DNA from 2 places in the Streptomyces nogalater genome. Region 2 is predicted to be linked to the other one. Evidence: riboswitches for the same ligand, from Rfam matches in the RefSeq annotation. Region 2 holds a riboswitch; the other holds the start of a gene.
What was found. A riboswitch is a leader RNA that binds a small molecule or an ion and turns the genes downstream of it on or off. The one in region 2 is predicted to bind cobalamin.

Region 1: it holds a riboswitch for cobalamin, as region 2 does, so the genes downstream of both, nicT (Nickel transporter NicT) here and ABD350_RS34910 (cobalamin biosynthesis protein) in region 2, are expected to answer to the same signal.

The regions. Positions count from the first base shown of each region.
Region 1 is NZ_BAAASM010000006.1:235,803-244,180, forward strand. It holds gene thrS (threonine--tRNA ligase) at 6-1,274, shown strand; gene ABD350_RS06790 (nucleoside hydrolase) at 1,301-2,266, shown strand; gene ABD350_RS06795 (isocitrate lyase/PEP mutase family protein) at 2,645-3,496, shown strand; gene ABD350_RS06800 (bile acid:sodium symporter family protein) at 3,706-4,785, shown strand; gene nicT (Nickel transporter NicT) at 4,682-5,764, opposite strand; cobalamin riboswitch at 5,794-5,977, opposite strand; gene ABD350_RS06810 (ArsR/SmtB family transcription factor) at 6,056-6,406, shown strand; gene ABD350_RS06815 (glycoside hydrolase family 13 protein) at 6,486-8,144, shown strand; gene ABD350_RS06820 (DUF4142 domain-containing protein) at 8,161-8,378, opposite strand, start outside.
Region 2 is NZ_BAAASM010000070.1:21,238-29,615, forward strand. It holds gene cobN (cobaltochelatase subunit CobN) at 1-2,587, opposite strand, end outside; gene ABD350_RS34905 (cobyric acid synthase) at 2,584-4,092, opposite strand; gene ABD350_RS34910 (cobalamin biosynthesis protein) at 4,089-5,033, opposite strand; cobalamin riboswitch at 5,132-5,273, opposite strand; gene ABD350_RS34915 (hypothetical protein) at 5,459-5,680, opposite strand; gene ABD350_RS34920 (inorganic phosphate transporter) at 5,715-6,998, opposite strand; gene ABD350_RS34925 (lysozyme) at 7,142-7,879, opposite strand; gene ABD350_RS34930 (class II aldolase/adducin family protein) at 8,100-8,378, shown strand, end outside.

The DNA of each region.
Region 1 (8,378 bases), on a different contig from region 2:
CACCCGTGGACAACCGGCCCGACCGCCCCGAGCTCCCCGACCACCGCCGCCTCGGCCGCGAACTCGGTCTCTTCGGCACCGACCCGCTGATGGGGGCCGGACTGCCGTACTGGCTGCCCGACGGCGCGGCCGTCCGGCACACCCTGGAGGAGTACATCCGGGAGGCCGAACGCCGGGCCGGCTACCGGCACGTGTACTCGCCCGCGCTCGCCAAACGGGAGCTGTACGAGATCTCCGGGCACTGGGATCACTACCGCGACGACATGTACCCGCCGATGCGGCTCGGCGGCGAGGAGGTCGTCCTGCGGCCCAGCCTCTGCCCGCACCACGCGCTGATCTACCGCTCCCGCGCCCGCAGCCACCGGGAGCTGCCCCTGCGCATCGCCGAACTGGGCCCCATGCACCGCGCCGAACTGTCCGGCGTGCTCGGCGGCCTGACCCGGGTGCGCGCCATCCACCTCAACGACGCCCATGTCTTCTGCACCCTGGACCAGGCGGTGGCGGAGGCCCGCGCCGCCCTGGAGCTGATCGCCCGCGCCTACGCCGACCTCGGCATCGAGGCCGTACGCCACCGCCTCTCCCTGCCCGGCGCGGGCGGCAAGTACGTCGCCGACCCCGAGCTGTGGCGGCGGGCCACCGCACTGCTGCGGCAGGTCCTGGCCGAGGCCGGGGTGGCGTACGAGGAGGCGGCGGGCGAGGCCGCGTTCTACGGCCCGAAGATCGACGTGCAGATCGCCGACCCGGCGGGCCGCGAGTCCACCTTGTCCACCGTGCAGATCGACTTCCACCAGCCCGCCCGCTTCGGCCTGCGCTACACCGGCCCCGACGGCGCCAGGCACCGGCCGGTGATGGTGCACCGCAGCGTCGTCGGCAGCGTGGAGCGGGCCGTCGCCCATCTCGTGGAGACCCACGGCGGCGCGTTCCCGGCCTGGCTGGCGCCGGTCCAGCTGGTCGTGCTGCCGGTGACCGGGGAGCAGTCGGAGCGGGCGGAGGCGGTGGTCCGGGAGGCCGTCGCGCTCGGCCTGCGCGCCGAGCTGGCCGGTCCCGCGGAGGGCACCCTCGGGGCCAGGATCCGGGCCGCGCGGCTGGTGCCGTACCAGGCGGTGATCGGCGCCCGGGAGGCCGGCGCCGGGCTGGCCGCCGTACGGCTGCGGGACGGGCGGCGGCCGGGCGCGCTGCCGGTGCCGGAGCTGCTGCGCCGGATCGCCGCACGGGTGGCGGCCCGCGGTACCGCCCTCTGGGACGAGGCGGCCGGCGCCGCTCACCTGGCCTAAGGTCGGCTCGACGGAAGGAGACCGCCGTGACCGGTCAGCCCATACCCGTGATCATCGACTGCGACACCGGCGTCGACGACGCCCTGGCCCTGCTCTTCGCCGTACGCCACCCGGGACTCGACCTGCGGGCCGTGACCTGCGTGGCCGGGAACACCGGCGTGGACGGGGTGGTCCGCAACACCCTGACCGTGCTGGAGCAGGCGGGCGCCCCCGCCGTCCCGGTGGCGCGGGGTGCCGAGCGCCCGCTGATCGAGCCGGCCCGCCGGGCGCCGGTGCACGGTGCCGACGGCATGGGCGACCTGGGGCTGCCCGCGCCCACCCGGGCCCCGGCGGACGTGGACGCGGTCACCCTGTTGCACCGGGAGATCCTCGCCTCCCCGCGGCCCGTCACACTGATCCCCACCGCCCCGCTGACCAACATCGCGCTGCTGCTGCGCACCCACCCCGGGGTCACCCGGAACATCGAGCGGATCGTGTTCATGGGCGGGGCGGTGACCACCGGGAACGCCACCCCGGTCGCGGAGTTCAACGTGTGGCACGACCCGGAGGCGGCGGCGGTGCTGCTGACGGCCGGGGTGCCGATCACCATGTACGGCCTGGACGTGTTCCGGCGGGTCGTCGTGCCCGGCGCCGAGGTGCGCCGGCTGCGCGCGAGCGACGACCCCGGCACCCGCCTGGCCGGGGAACTGCTCAGGTGCCGGCCGACCGCGCAGGCCGGGGCGCCGGGAGCGGAGGAGGCCGGCGGTCTCGGCGACGCGGGCGCGGTGTGCGCGGTCGCCGATCCGGCGGGTCTGACCACCCGGCTGCTGCCGGTCGAGGTCTGCCTGGCGCCCGGACCGGCCCGCGGCCAGACGGTCGTGGACCTCCGGCCCGGCCCCGGCGAGGCCGAAGTCCACGACGGCGGCGCCGAACGGGCCCTGGTGGACGTGGCGTTGGACGTGGACGTGGACCGGTACGTGAAGCTGTACCTGGAGACGGTGGAACGGCCCTAGCGCCGGCCGGTCCGGGCCGTGGCAAAGCACTTTACAAAAAGGGTGTCCGGCTGGTGGGCGCCATCTGATTCGGCCATCGTGCGGCTCCCCGGTCCGGCCGCCGACCGGGCGGTCACATGGGTGAGCTCGCATTCACGTGCCTGAACTTCCGTTCCGGAACGCCACGTTTCGGACCGCGATCGCAAAGAGATGGTTGTGACTCGGCAAAGCGTTTCCTAATCTGCGGCCACCGCGCTGGACAGCTGTAGACCGGGCGCCTCTCACAAGGAAGGGCACCCGGCCGGTCTGGTGCGGAACTTGCCGCGCGGCCAACAGCTTTGGCGGGCAGACGGTCGCAGCGGCACACAGCCCACGCAACCAGTAACCACGGAGGATACCGTGAGCCACCCCACCCGGCTACGCGACGCGATCCACTCCGCCGGCACCACACCGCTGATCGGCGTGTTCGACATGTTCTCCGCGTCCGTCGCGGCGCGGCACTACGACGGCATGTTCGTCTCCGGCTTCGGCTTCGCCGCGTCCCACTACGGCCTGCCCGACATCGGCTTCATCGCCTGGCCCGACATCATCGCCTTCGTCCAGCGCCTGCGCATGGCGTTCCCGGAGCAGCACCTGCTGGTCGACATCGACGACGGTTACGTGGACCCGGAGACCGCGTGCCACGTCGTGCAGAACCTGGAGGCCATCGGCGCCTCCGGCGTCATCCTGGAGGACCAGAAGCGGCCCCGGCGCTGCGGACACGTCGACGGCAAGCAGGTGCTCCCGCTGGAGGAGTACCTGGAGAAGCTGGAGATGGTCCTCCAGTCCCGCCGGGACCTGGTGGTGGTGGCCCGTACCGACGCCACCGAGGAGGACGAGATCCTGCGCCGCGCCGAGGCGCTCGCCGCGACCGACGCCGACGTGGTGCTGGTCGACGGGGTGCGCAGCGTGGACTGGATCCACAAGGTGCGCAAGGTCATCGGGGACAAGCCGTTGCTGTTCAACCAGATAGCCGGGGGCAAGTCGCCGCGGCTGTCGCTGAGCGAGCTGTCCGATCTGGGCGTCGACGTCGCCATCTACAGCACGCCCTGCCTGTTCGCCGCGCAGACCGCCATCGACCGGGCCCTGACCGAGCTGAAGGAGGCCGACGGCCGCCTGCCGCAGACCGGGCCGGACAGCGTGGGGGTCGCCGAGTGCCTGGCACTGCTGGAGAAGAACATCAGCCGGCACCACGCCCACGCACCGGCGTGACCTGAGGCACCACCAGGGGCCCGCGCGCCGACCGCGCGCGGGCCCCGCACCCGCCACCGCCCGGTGCCGGTGCCACCCGCCCGGGCGCCCGAGGCCCGCCCTCTCCCGGTGCCCGCGCCCAGCAGCACCCGCACCCCGGGCCCCGCACCCGGGCCGCCTCCCGGCCGCGGGCGCCCGTCCCACGCCACCCGCTTCCAAGGCAGGAGCGCATGCCTCAGATGCTCACCGGCACGGTCCGCGGCCTGGCGCGCCGTGTCGACTGGTACATCGTCGCGCTGTTCGGCGCGATCGGGATCGCCGCGCTCGTCCCGGCCGAGGGCACGGCGGCCGAGACCGTCTCCTGGCTGACCAAGCTGGCGATCGGCCTGCTGTTCTTCCTCTACGGCGCCCGGCTCTCCCCGCAGGCCGCGCTCGACGGCGTACGGCACTGGCGGCTGCACCTTCCGGTGCTCGCCCTGACGTTCGCCGTCTTCCCGCTGCTCGGACTGGCCGCACGGCTGCTGCCCGACGGGCTGCTCGGCGCCGAGCTGACCGCCGGCGTGCTGTTCCTCGCGGTGCTGCCGTCCACGGTGCAGTCCTCCATCGCCCTCACCTCCCTGGCCCGCGGCAACGTGGCCGCGGCCCTGTGCTCCGCGTCCTTCTCCACGGTGCTGGGCGTGGTGCTCACCCCCGTACTGGCCGTCGCGCTGATCGGCGGCGGCGCGGACGGCGGCATCCCGATCGGCCTCGGCCAACTCGGCGACATCGCCGTGCAGTTGCTGCTGCCGTTCCTCGCAGGGCAGGCGGTACGGCGGTGGATCTCCGGCTGGCTCGGCCGGCACCGCAAGGTGATCGGCCTGTGCGACCGGGGGTCGATCCTGCTGGTCGTCTACGCGGCGTTCAGCCGGGGCATGACCACCGGCATCTGGCAGCGGGTGTCCCCCGGCCGGCTGATCCTGCTCGGCGTGCTGGTGGCGGTGCTGCTCGGCGTCGCCCTGCTGCTCGCCGACCGCTCCGCGCGGGCGCTGCGGCTGCCCCGCGAGGACCGGGTGACGGCGGTCTTCTGCGGGGCGACCAAGAGTCTGGCCAGCGGACTGCCCATGGCCTCCGTGCTGTTCCCCGCGGACGAGGTCGCCATGGCCGTCCTGCCGCTGATGCTGTACCACACCCTCCAGCTGGTGGTCTGCGCCGCGCTCGCCCGCCGGCTCAGTCGGTCGGCGCCGCCCGCACCGACCAGCGCTCCTCCACCCGCGCCAGCCGCCAGTACGCCAGTGCCGCCGCCCACACCGCCACGAACAGGCCGACGATGAGATAGCCGACGTTGTCCAGGTCCAGGCCGGCCACCCAGCCGGTGACCGGATCGCTCAGGCCGAACTTCTCGTGCAGCACGCCGACCAGTTCGATGGTGCCGATGAAGAAGGCCACCGCGATGGACAGGCCGGTGATGGCCAGGTTGTAGAAGACCTTGCGGACGGGGTTGGCGAACGCCCACTGGTAGGCGAAGTTCATGAACGTGCCGTCGAGGGTGTCGAACAGGCTCATCCCGGCGGCGAACAGCAGCGGCAGGCACAGGATCGCGTACCAGGGCAGGCCGGCCGCCGCGCCCGAGCCGGCCATCACCATCAGGCTGACCTCGGTGGCCGTGTCGAAGCCGAGGCCGAAGAGGAAGCCCAGCGGGTACATCTGCCCCGGCCGGGACACGGACTTGGTCAGCCGCCCCAGCAGCCGGTTCATGAACCCCCGCGAGTCCAGGTGCCGTTCCAGCTCCGACTCGTCGTACCCGCCCGCGCGCATCGCCCGGAACACCTTCAGGATGCCCGCCAGGGCGACCAGGTTCAGGGCGGCGATGAGGTAGAGGAAGGACCCGGAGATCGTCGTACCGAGCACCCCGAGCACCTGGTGGGTGGTGGAGCCCTCGTTCATCACCTTCCCGGCCAGCGAGGTGCCGCCCGCGATCAGCAGGGCCAGCAGCACGACGACGCTGGAGTGTCCGAGCGCGAACCAGAACCCCACCGACACCGGCCGCTTGCCGTCGGCCATCAGCTTGCGGGTGGTGTTGTCGATCGCCGCGATGTGGTCGGCGTCGAAGGCGTGGCGCATGCCGAGGGTGTAGGCGGTGATCCCGAGCCCCACGCCGAACACCTCGGTGCCGACCTCGTAGTGCCGTGGGGCGACCATCAGAAACAGGATCCCGAAGGCGACGACATGCAGGGCGAGGATCACCACCAGCAGCCCCGCCGTCTTCAGGGTGTCCTCACGTCGCCAGCGGAAAGTAGCGGCATCAGCCATCGGGTTCACGCTCCAGCACCTCGTGGATCACTTCGTGAGCTGCCGTGGCCGGTCTCCTGGCTTACGGGTCACGCGTCCGCCGTTCCTGCCTTCCCGGTCCTGCGACCAGTGGCCCGGCGGCTGCCGGACGGAACGGGAACTCCCCGATCACAGTGGCGAGGGCCGCTCCGGTCTCACACCGGCTTCCCGAACACCACGGCCCGCCCACCGTAGAGGGGCGCGTGGTTCCCTGCATAGCTGCGCAGTCGGGCAGGTATGCAAGATCACACCGGGGCCTGTCAGGATGGGTGTATGCATCTCGTGCCTGCCGACCGTGCCGGTCGTCGGACCATCGACGGTCACCGGGTGTGCGAGGCGATCGCCGCCATCGGCGACGCGGGGCGTCTGCGCACCTGGGCCGACCGTTTCTCGCTGCTGGCCGACGCCAACCGGCTCGCGCTGCTGCTCGCCCTGCACCGGACCGGGCCGCTGGCCGTGTCGGACCTGGCGATCGCCACGGGCATGAACGACCCGGCCGTCTCCCAGGCCCTGCGGCTGCTGCGCGCGGCGGGGGTCGTGGCGGGGGAGAAAGAGGGGCGCGTGGTGCGCTATCGGGTGGTGGACGAGGACGTAAGGGGCCTGTTGGAGCACTGCGCCGCCTGACCGCCCCGGAAAAGGTTCCCTTTCGGGCAATGTGGACAGATACAGATCCCGTACTGTCGTCCGTCCCTTGGGAGCCCGTATGGCAGACCGCCCGCCGGACCTCTCGTCCAGGAACCCCGACTGGTGGCGTCAGGCCGTCATCTACCAGGTCTATCCCCGCAGCTTCGCCGACGCCGACGGCGACGGCCTCGGCGACCTCCGGGGCCTGACCCAGCGGCTGACCCACCTCGCAGCGCTCGGCGTCGACGCGCTGTGGCTGAGCCCCTTCTACCCCTCCGAACTCGCCGACGGCGGCTACGACGTCATCGACCCGCGTGGTGTCGACGAACGCCTCGGCACCCTGGACGACTTCGACGCCCTGGTGGGCGAGGCGCACCGGCTGGGCCTGAAGGTCGTCGTGGACATCGTCCCCAACCACACCTCCCACCTGCACCGCTGGTTCCAGGAGGCGCTGCGCGCCGGGCCCGGGTCGGCGGCCCGGGAGCGGTACGTCTTCCGGCCGGGGCGCGGCGCGCAGGGGGAACTGCCGCCCACCGACTGGCAGTCGGTGTTCGGCGGCAGCGCCTGGCACCGGGTGGCGGACGGGGAGTGGTACCTGCACCTGTTCGCCCCCGAGCAGCCCGACCTGAACTGGGACAACGAGGAGGTCCGCGGCGACTTCCGCACCACCCTGCGGTTCTGGTCCGACCGGGGTGTGGACGGCTTCCGCGTGGACGTCGCACACGGCCTGGCCAAGGACCTCACCGAGCCGCTGCGGGACCTCGGCGCCCTCGGCACGGCCGGCGAGACGGCCCTGCGGCACCTGCCGCCGGGCAGCCACCCGTACTGGGACCGGGACGAGGTGCACGAGATCTACCGCGACTGGCGCAAGATCTTCGACGCCTACCGCCCGCCGCGCATGGCCGTCGCCGAGGCCTGGGTCCCGGGCGGCCGCCGGTCCCTGTACGCCCGCCCCGACGAACTCGGCCAGGCCTTCAACTTCGAGTACCTCCAGGCCCGCTGGGACGCGGCGGAGCTGCGCGGGATCATCTCCGGCGAGCTGGCCACGGCCCACTCGGCCGGTGCCTCCGCGACCTGGGTGCTGTCCAACCACGATGTCGTACGGCACGCCTCCCGGCTGCTGCTGCCGCCCGGCACCGACCCGGACGCCTGGCTGCTCACCCACGGCACGGCGCCCTCCGTCGACCCGGCCGCCGGGCTGCGCCGGGCCCGGGCGGCGACCCTGCTGATGCTGGCGCTGCCCGGCTCGGCGTATCTGTACCAGGGGGAGGAACTCGGCCTGCCCGAGGTCGCCGACCTGCCCACCCAGGTACTCCAGGACCCGATCTGGGAGCAGACCGGCCACACCCGCAAGGGCCGCGACGGCTGCCGGGTGCCGCTGCCGTGGACGACGACCGGACCGTCCTACGGCTTCGGGCCCGGGGCGGGCTGGCTGCCGCAGCCGGCGTCCTTCGCGGCCTACGCGGTGGAGGCGCAGACCGGGGTCGAGGGCTCCACGCTGGAGCTGTACCGCACGGCCCTGCGGCTGCGCCGCAAGCTGCTGGACGGCGAGACGCTGACCTGGGCCCCGGACGCGCCGGCCGGCGTCCTGGACTTCACCCGCACCGAGGGCTGGCGCTGCGTCACCAACCTGGGCACCGAGCCGGTGCCGCTGCCGCCCGGCGAGGTCCTGCTCGGCAGTGCCCCGCTGCCGGGCGGCGGGGCGCTGCCGCCGGACACCACCGTGTGGCTGGCCTAGGCCCTTCCGGCGGGGGCTAGCCGGCCGGCGGGGCCGGGCCCGGCCCGGCCCCGGTGGTGGTGCCGCCCGCGATGCCGTCGATGTCCACCGGCGTGGAGGTGGCCGACGGCGGCGGGGTGAGGACCACCTGGGGCCGGCCGGCCGCCGGGGGCGGCGGGGTCAGGTCGGAGTCGGGCAGCTTGGGCGGGGTGGTCTGCTGGAACAGGGTCCGGTCGAAGTCGACCAGGCCCGTTC
Region 2 (8,378 bases):
TCGGGTACGCGCCGGTGTCACCGAGGTACCGCTGCACCAGCGAGTCCGCCAGGGACTGCCCGACCTCCCAGCTCAGCCGGGACGGGATGGCCTTGGGGTCGACCGAGTAGAAGTTCCGGCCCGTCGGCAGGACGTTCACCAGGCCGCGCGTCGGCGACCCGGACGGCCCGGCCGGGATGTAACCGCCGTTCAGGGCCCGCAGGATGTGCCCGATCTCGTCGGTGGTCCGCGCCAGCCGCGGCACGACCTCGTCGCACGCGAACTCCAGCACCGCGACCGCCTCGGGCAGTTCGGCGCCGAGCACGCCCCGCAGGACGGCCGGGACCACCGTACGGTCCCACCCCCGGGCCTCCATGGCCTCCGCGATCCGCCGGCACAGCTGCTCCAGCAGGTCGATGGCGTCGGCGGCCGACCGGGCCGGGCCCTCCACCAGGTCCGTCAGCTCCACCGGCACCTTCACCGGGGCGCCCGGTTCCGCCAGCAACTCCTTCTCCACGAGCCCGAAACGGGCGGCCAGCGAGGCCCGCAGGCCGGGCAGCGCGTTGGCCTTGCCGCCCCACACCTGGGAGGCGCGCAGCACCGCGAGGACGAGGTTGACGCGCGCTTCGCCGACCGGGCCGCCGCCCAGGATGTGCAGGCCGTCGCGGATCTGGACGTCCTTGATCTCGCACAGATAGCCGTCGATGTGCATGACGAACTCGTCGAACTCGTCGTCGTCCGGCTGCTCGTCCACATGCAGGTCGTGGTGCAGCTCCGCCGCCTTGACCAGCGTCCAGATCTGCGCGCGGACGGCCGGGGCCTTCACCGGGTCCAGGTCGCTGACCAGCGCGTACTCGTCGAGGAGCTGTTCCAGCTTGGCCAGGTCGCCATAGGTGTCCGCGCGGGCCATCGGCGGCACCAGGTGGTCGACCACGGTGGCGTGCCCGCGCCGCTTGGCCTGGGTGCCCTCACCGGGGTCGTTGACGATGAACGGGTAGATCAGCGGCAGTTCGCCGAGGACCGCGTCCGGGGCGCAGCCGCGCGACAGCCCGAGCCCCTTGCCCGGGAGCCACTCCATGGTGCCGTGCTTGCCCATGTGCACGATCGCGTCGGCGCCGAAGCTGTTCTCCAGCCAGCGGTAGGCCGCCATGTAGTGGTGGGAGGGCGGCATGTCGGGGTCGTGGTAGATCGCGATCGGGTTCTCGCCGAAGCCGCGCGGCGGCTGGATCATGACGACGACGTTCCCGTACCGGAGCGAGGCCAGCACGATGTCGTCGCCGTCCACGTAGAGGCTGCCCGGCGGTTCGCCCCACGCCTCGGTCATGGCGTCCCGCAGCTCCGGGTCCAGCTTCTCGAACCACGCCCGGTAGTCGGCCAGCGGCACCCGCGCGGGCGCGGCGGCCAGCTGCTCCTCGGTCAGCCACTCCACGTCGTGGCCGCCGGCCTCGATGAGCCGGTGGATCAGCTCGTCGCCGCCGTCCGGGTACTCGGTCAGCGAGTAGCCGGCGTCCCGCAGCGCGTCGAGCACCCGGACGGCCGACGCGGGCGTGTCCAGGCCGACGGCGTTGCCGACCCGGGAGTGCTTGGTCGGGTAGGCCGTGAAGACGAGGGCGACCTTCTTCTCGGCGTTGGGCTTGTGCTTCAGCCGGGCGTGCCGGACGGCGATCCCGGCGACCCGGGCGGCCCGCTCGGGGTCGGCGACGTACACCGGGACGTCGTCGGGGCCCTGTTCCTTGAAGGAGAACGGGACGGTGATCAGCCGGCCGTCGAACTCGGGGATGGCGACCTGCATCGCCGCGTCCATGGGGGACAGGGCGGCGTCGGACTCCTCCCACGCGGCGCGCGAGGAGGTGAGGCACAGCCCTTGCAGGACGGGGACGTCCAGGTCGGCGAGCGCGCCGATGTCCCACGCCTCGTCGTCGCCGCCCGCGGACGCCTGGGAGGCGTGGGCGCCGCCGGCCGCGAGGACGGTGGCCACCAGCGCGTCGGCCCGGCCCAGCAGCTCGTACAGCGCGGGGTCCGCGCCGCGCAGCGAACCGCAGTACACGGGCAGGGCGTTGGCGCCGGCCGCCTCGACGGCCTGGCACAGGGTGTCCACGAAGGCGGTGTTGCCGCTCAGTTCGTGCGCCCGGTAGAACAGCACGCCCACGGTCGGGCGGCCGCCTCGGAGGTCGTAGGCGCCGTGCACGCCGAACTCGGGCATGCGGCGCGGCTCCTCGAAGCCCTCGCCGGTCAGCAGCACGGTGTCCGACAGGAACCGGGACAGCTCCAGCAGGTTCGCGGGGCCGCCCTCGACGAGGTACTTCAGCGCCTCCGCGACCACACCGGCGGGCACCGAGGACTCGGCCATCAGCTCGGCGTCCGGCACGGCCTCGCCGCCCAGCAGCACGGTCGGGATGCCGGACGCCTTCAGCGCGGCCAGCCCGTCCTCCCAGGCCCGCTTGCCGCCCAGCAGCCGTACGACGGCCAGGTCCGCGCCCTCGATCAGGGCCGGGAGCTCCTCGGCGACATCGACCCGGGTGGGGTTGCCGATGCGGTAGCCGGCGCCCGAGGCCCGGGCCGCCAGCAGATCCGTGTCGGCGGTCGACAACAACAACACTGTGCTCATGCGGGCGCTCCCGGTGGAATGAAAGGCAGTCCTTGCGGCGCGCCGGACTCGATGAGCCGCCACAGCGCGTCCGTGTCCGCGTGCTGTTCGATCAGGTCGCCGAGCCGGTCGAGCTGCTCCTCGCGCAGCGCGGCGAAGGAGGTGTCCGGGGCGGGCACGAAGCGGCGGCCCGCGGCGGCGGCCACCTCGCGCAGGAAGGCCCGCCGGAAGCCGTCCGACTCCAGGGAGCCGTGCCAGTGGGTGCCCCAGGTCTGGCCGACGCGGCAGCCGTCGAGGAAGGGTTCGCCGCCCTCGACCGTGGCCACGCCGTGGTGGATCTCGTAGCCGTCGACGGGTTCGCCGAGGGCCTGGCCGGTGGGCCGGGTGAGGGTCTTCTCGCGGGCGAACCGCACCCGCACGGGCAGGATGCCGAGCCCGTCGACGTGTCCCTGACGGCTCTCGACGTCGTCCTCGATGTGCTCGCCGAGGATCTGGAAGCCGCCGCAGATGCCGAGGACGGGGCGGTGTCCGGCGGCCCGGCGCACGAGGGCGTCCGCCAGCCCGCGTTCCCGCAGCCACTGGAGCGCCCGCACGGTGCCGCGGGTGCCGGGGACCACCACGAGGTCGGCGTCGGCCAGTTCCTCCGGCCGGTCCACGAACCGTACGACCACGCCCGGTTCGGCGGCCAGCGCGTCCACGTCGGTGAAGTTGGACATCAGCGGGATCGCGCATACGGCGACCCGCAGCACGTCCTCGCCGACCGGGGGAGTGACGGCGGATTCCCGTACGGTGCCCCGCAGCGAGACCCGCAGTCCGTCCTCCTCGTCGATGCCGAGCCCGTGCCGGAAGGGCAGCACGCCGTAGGTCCGCCGCCCGGTGAGGCCGTGCAGCATCTCCAGGCCGGGTTCCAGCAGGCCGACGTCGCCGCGGAACTTGTTCACCAGGAATCCGGCGACCAGTTCCTGGTCCTCGGGCGAGAGCAGGGCGACCGTGCCGAAGAAGGACGCGAAGACGCCCCCGCGGTCGATGTCGCCCACCACCAGCACCGGCAGCCGCGCGCCCCGCGCGATGCCCATGTTGACGATGTCGGTCCGCCGCAGGTTGATCTCGGCCGGGCTGCCCGCCCCCTCGCAGATCACCGCGTCATACGTGCCCCGCAGTTCGGCCAGGCAGTCCAATACCGTGCCCAGCAGCCGCTGTTGACGTCCGCCGTGGTAGCCGCGCGCGCTCAGCTCGCCCACCGGCTTGCCGAGCAGCACCACCTGGCTGCTCTGCTCGCCGCCGGGCTTGAGCAGCACCGGGTTCATCAGCGCGGTCGGCTCGATCCGGCAGGCCTGGGCCTGCATGGCCTGGGCGCGGCCGATCTCCGCGCCCTCGCGGGTCACGAACGAGTTCAGGGACATGTTCTGCGCCTTGAACGGCGCCACCTTCACGCCCTGGCGGACCAGCCACCGGCAGATCCCGGCCGTCACGACACTCTTGCCGGCGTCCGAGGTGGTGCCGGCCACGAGGAGACCACCGTTCACTTCCCACGTCCCTTCAGGAGTGCGCGCGCGGCGAGTGTGGTGCCGAGGGCGAGCAGGCCGACGCGGCGGGAGAGCCGTACGGCCCGGTCGATGTCGGCGACCCGGACCGGGCGTCCGGTGCCGCCGTTGAGCACGGGCCGGTGTTCGACCCGGCCGCCGTAGGAGAGCGTTCCGCCCAGCCGGACGCCGAGGGCGCCCGCGAACGCGGCCTCCACGGGGCCGGCGTTGGGGCTCGGGTGCTTGCGGGCGTCGGCCTTCCAGGCGCGCAGGGCGCCGCGCGGGTCGGGTCCGGCGACGGTGGCGAGCACGGCGGTGAGCCGGGCGCCCGGCCAGCCGGCGACGTCGTCGAGGCGGGCGGAGGCCCAGCCGTAGCGGCGGTGGCGGGGCGACTTGTGACCGACCATCGCGTCCAGGGTGTTGACGGCCCGGAAGCCGAGCAGCCCCGGCACCCCGGCGACCGCTCCCCACACCAGGGCGCCCACCACGGCGTCGGAGGTGTTCTCGGCGACCGACTCGACCACGGCCCGGGCCATTGCGTCGGCGTCCAGTGCCTGCGGGTCCCGGCCGCACAGATGGGGCAGCCGGGCGCGGGCGGCCTCGACGTCCCCCGCCGCCAGGGCGTGCCCGACGGCGCGGGCCTCGCGGGCGAGCGAGGTGCCGCCGACGACGGCCCAGGTGGCGGCGGCGGTCAGCGCGACGGAGGCGGCAGGGGAGGGGCGTACGGCGCGTGCGGCCAGTGCCCCCAGCGCGACGGCGCCACCGGCGCACACGGCGGTGTGCACGGCGCCCCAGCCGCGGTGGTCGTGCCACAAGGCGCCTTCCACGGCCGTGGCCGCGCGGCCGAACGCGGCGACCGGGTGCCCGCGGCGGGGATCGCCGAGGAGCAGATCGCCGAGGACGCCGGCGGCGGCGCCGTACGCGTATGTGCGGTCGGCACCCATCGGCTCAGCCGGCCGTGGGCACAGGGGTGTTCCCGGTACGGGTCCTTCGGCAGCCGAGCATGGCGATTCGTGTCCTCACTCAGGGTGTCCACGCCCTGGTTCGACGGATTCCGGCGGCGAGAGTTCCTGGCTCCCGGGGTTTCCTCCCCGGTGACAGTGGCGGGACCGCGCCGGATTCGCACCGGCTTCCTCTGCTGCCGCCGTACATGGCCTGGGCAGTCCACCACGTGCCCGGAAGGGCCGTCAACTTGCCTTTGACCTGGGATGCCCTACTGTGCTCAGGCCCACATCGCCGGGTGCCGGGCGGGTCTTCGGGGCCGCCTCGGCACGCGTCCGCCCCGCCGGGTCCGGCGGACGGGCCGGTCGGCGGGGCGGAGGCGGGGAATCGGGGGCCTGTGGCCAGGCCACGAATCGGGGGCCTGCGGTCAGGCCACGATCAGATAGATGCCGTAGGCCACGGCCGCCGCGCAGGCCGCGAAGCAGGCGTAGGCGCCGGTGACGGCGAGAGCGGCGGAGCCGCCCCGGGCCGCGGCCCGCTCACGGCGGGACAGGCCGTTGATGCCGAGGGTGAACAGGGCCACCAGGCCCACCGTGAACACGACGCTGACGCCCAGAACGGAGCCGAGGGCCGCCCAGTCGATCTTCATGGGGATTGTTTCCTTCAGTAACCGTGCGGGCGGGTCAGACCGTGGCGGCCGGCGGGGCGGCGGGGGCCGGCTCGGCGGCCGGGGCGGGAATCGTGGCCGTCAGGTCACCGGTCGTCAGCTTCTCGGCGGCCGGGGCCGTCCGGCTGTCGGCGACCGGGCCGGCGGGCGGCGGGGTCACCGCGGCGATGGCGGCGGTGACGACACCGGCGGGCTCGCCGGTCTCCTCGATCACGTTGGTGTGGTCGACGACCTCGCGGCGGGAGATCTTCCAGATCGCGGCGCTCGCGGCGACCAGGAAGACGGCGACGGCGGCGGTGCCCCCGTCACCGAGGCCGGTGACGGCCTCGGCGCCCGCGCCGACCAGCGCGGCGGCCGGCAGGGTGAGCACCCAGGCGACGGCCATGCGGGTCGCGGTGGACCAGCGGACCACGCCGCCCTTGCGGCCGAGGCCCGCGCCCATCACCGAGCCGGAGACGACATGGGTGGTGGAGAGGGAGAAGCCGAGGTGGGAGGAGGCCAGGATGGCGGTCGCGGCGCCGGTCTGGGCGGCGAAGCCCTGGCGCGGCTCCAGGTCGGTCAGGCCCTTGCCCATGGTGCGGATGATGCGCCAGCCGCCGATGTAGGTGCCGAGCGCGATGGCGAGGCCGGCGGAGAGGATCACCCAGGTGGGAGGGTTGGCGCCGGGGGCGAGGGAGCCGCCCGCGATCAGCGCGAGGGTGATGATGCCCATCGTCTTCTGGGCGTCGTTGGTGCCGTGGGCGAGGGAGACCAGGCCGGCGGAGGCGATCTGGCCGACGCGGTAGCCCTTGCGGGTGGCCTCGTTGTCGCCGGTGCCGCCGATGCCGTAGGAGAGCCGGGTGGCCAGGTACGAGGCGAGGCCCGCCACGACCGGCGCGGCGACGGCCGGCAGCAGCACCTTGGTGACCAGGACGCCGCCGTGGACGGCGCCGAAGCCGGCCGAGGCGACGGTGGCGCCGACCAGGCCGCCCATGAGGGCGTGCGAGGAACTGGAGGGCAGGCCCACCAGCCAGGTCAGCAGGTTCCAGAGGATCGCGCCGACCAGGGCGGCGAAGATGACCTCGGGACGGATGCCGGTCTCGTCGACGAGACCCTTGGAGATCGTGTTCGCGACCTCCACGGAGAGGAAGGCGCCCGCAAGATTGAGGACGGCGGACATGGTCACCGCGATCTTGGGCTTCAGGGCGCCTGTGGAGATGGTGGTGGCCATCGCGTTCGCGGTGTCGTGGAAACCGTTCGTGAAATCGAACGCGAGAGCGGTTACCACCACAATCGCGAGGATCAGCGAGAAGCTTTCCATTTACCCAGGCAATCGTTCGAGGTCATTGGCTGGATGAACGTAGGCAACCTGGGTGAACGGAAGATGAACTGGGGCGGGCTCGATGGTGTCGGCAATCCCATACCGGGGTTCTGTTCCGCCGCGCCGGGCCGGGCGCCCCTTGGCTACCGGGACCGCGCGAAGACCCGCAGCCGGTCCAGGGTGCCGTTGAAGAGATTCTGGTCACCCGGCAGCGTGCCCTTCGTGCGGTACTGCCAGAACGTCCAGTACCGCCAGCCGCCGGGCAGCGCCCCCGGCCGGGCGGCCCCGTGCCGGGCGATCCACAGGGGGTGGTTCTTCGAGAACGCGCGGCTGTTGCCCGTGCACAGCTTCCACCAGTGGGTCGTCGTGTAGATCACCGGGCGGCGGCCCGTCCGGCGCCGGGTCTCGTCGCTGAACGAACGGATCCAGCCGACCATGCGCTTCTTGCTCAGCCCGTAGCACTTGCGCGTCGCGCTGTACGGGTTGTACTCGATGTCGAGCGCGGGCGGCAGTGTCCAGCCGTCCCCCCGCCAGCCGCCGCCGTGCCGCACGAAGTACGCGGCCTGCTTGGCGCCGGAGGACCGGTCCGGGCGGGCGAAGTGGTAGGCGCCCCGGATCAGCCCGGCCTTGCGGGCGCCGGAGTACTGGCCGGTGAAGTAGGGGTTGCGGTAGCCGGTGGACTCGGTCGCCTTGACGTAGACGAACCGCGCCCCCTTCTTCCGCGCGTTTGGCCAGTTCACGTGCCGCTGGTACGACGACACGTCGTGGCCCTTGGGCGGCTTGGCCGCGGCGGCCGCGGGCCCGGTGAGGGCGAGGACTGCCGCCACGGCCGCCGCGAGGGCGCTTGCGCGGCGACGGGCAAGGGTGGGTACACGGGCCATGCGACTCCCCCGGGGGGTGACGGACGACGGGCGCGCCGGCGCTCGCGGGCGGCGGCGCCCGTGGGTGGGCAGGAGGGAGTCATTCAAGGTCCGCCGATCACGGAACAATGGGCGATTTCAGGCGTTTCACCCCGAAATGCCCCCGTTCGGCCTCACAGTGTCCGGCCCGAACCGACCGGCCCCGCCCGCTCCCGGCCCCTCCGGCTGGCAGGATCACCGCATGGCTGAACCGCGACGGAACGCGAAAGAGGGACGATCTGACGTCGGGGAGAGCGTGGCGGAGGACGTGGCGCGGCTGTGGGCGGAGGTGGTCGCCACGGCGCGGCGGACCGTCGACGACGGGCTGGTGGTCGGCACCTCCGGCAACGTCTCCGCCCGCCTCGGCGACCTCGTGCTGGTCACCCCCTCGGGCGTGCCCTACGACCGGCTCACCCCCGCCGACCTCACCGGCGTCGACCTCACCGGCCGGCAGGTGCTCGGCACCCTCGTGCCGACCAGC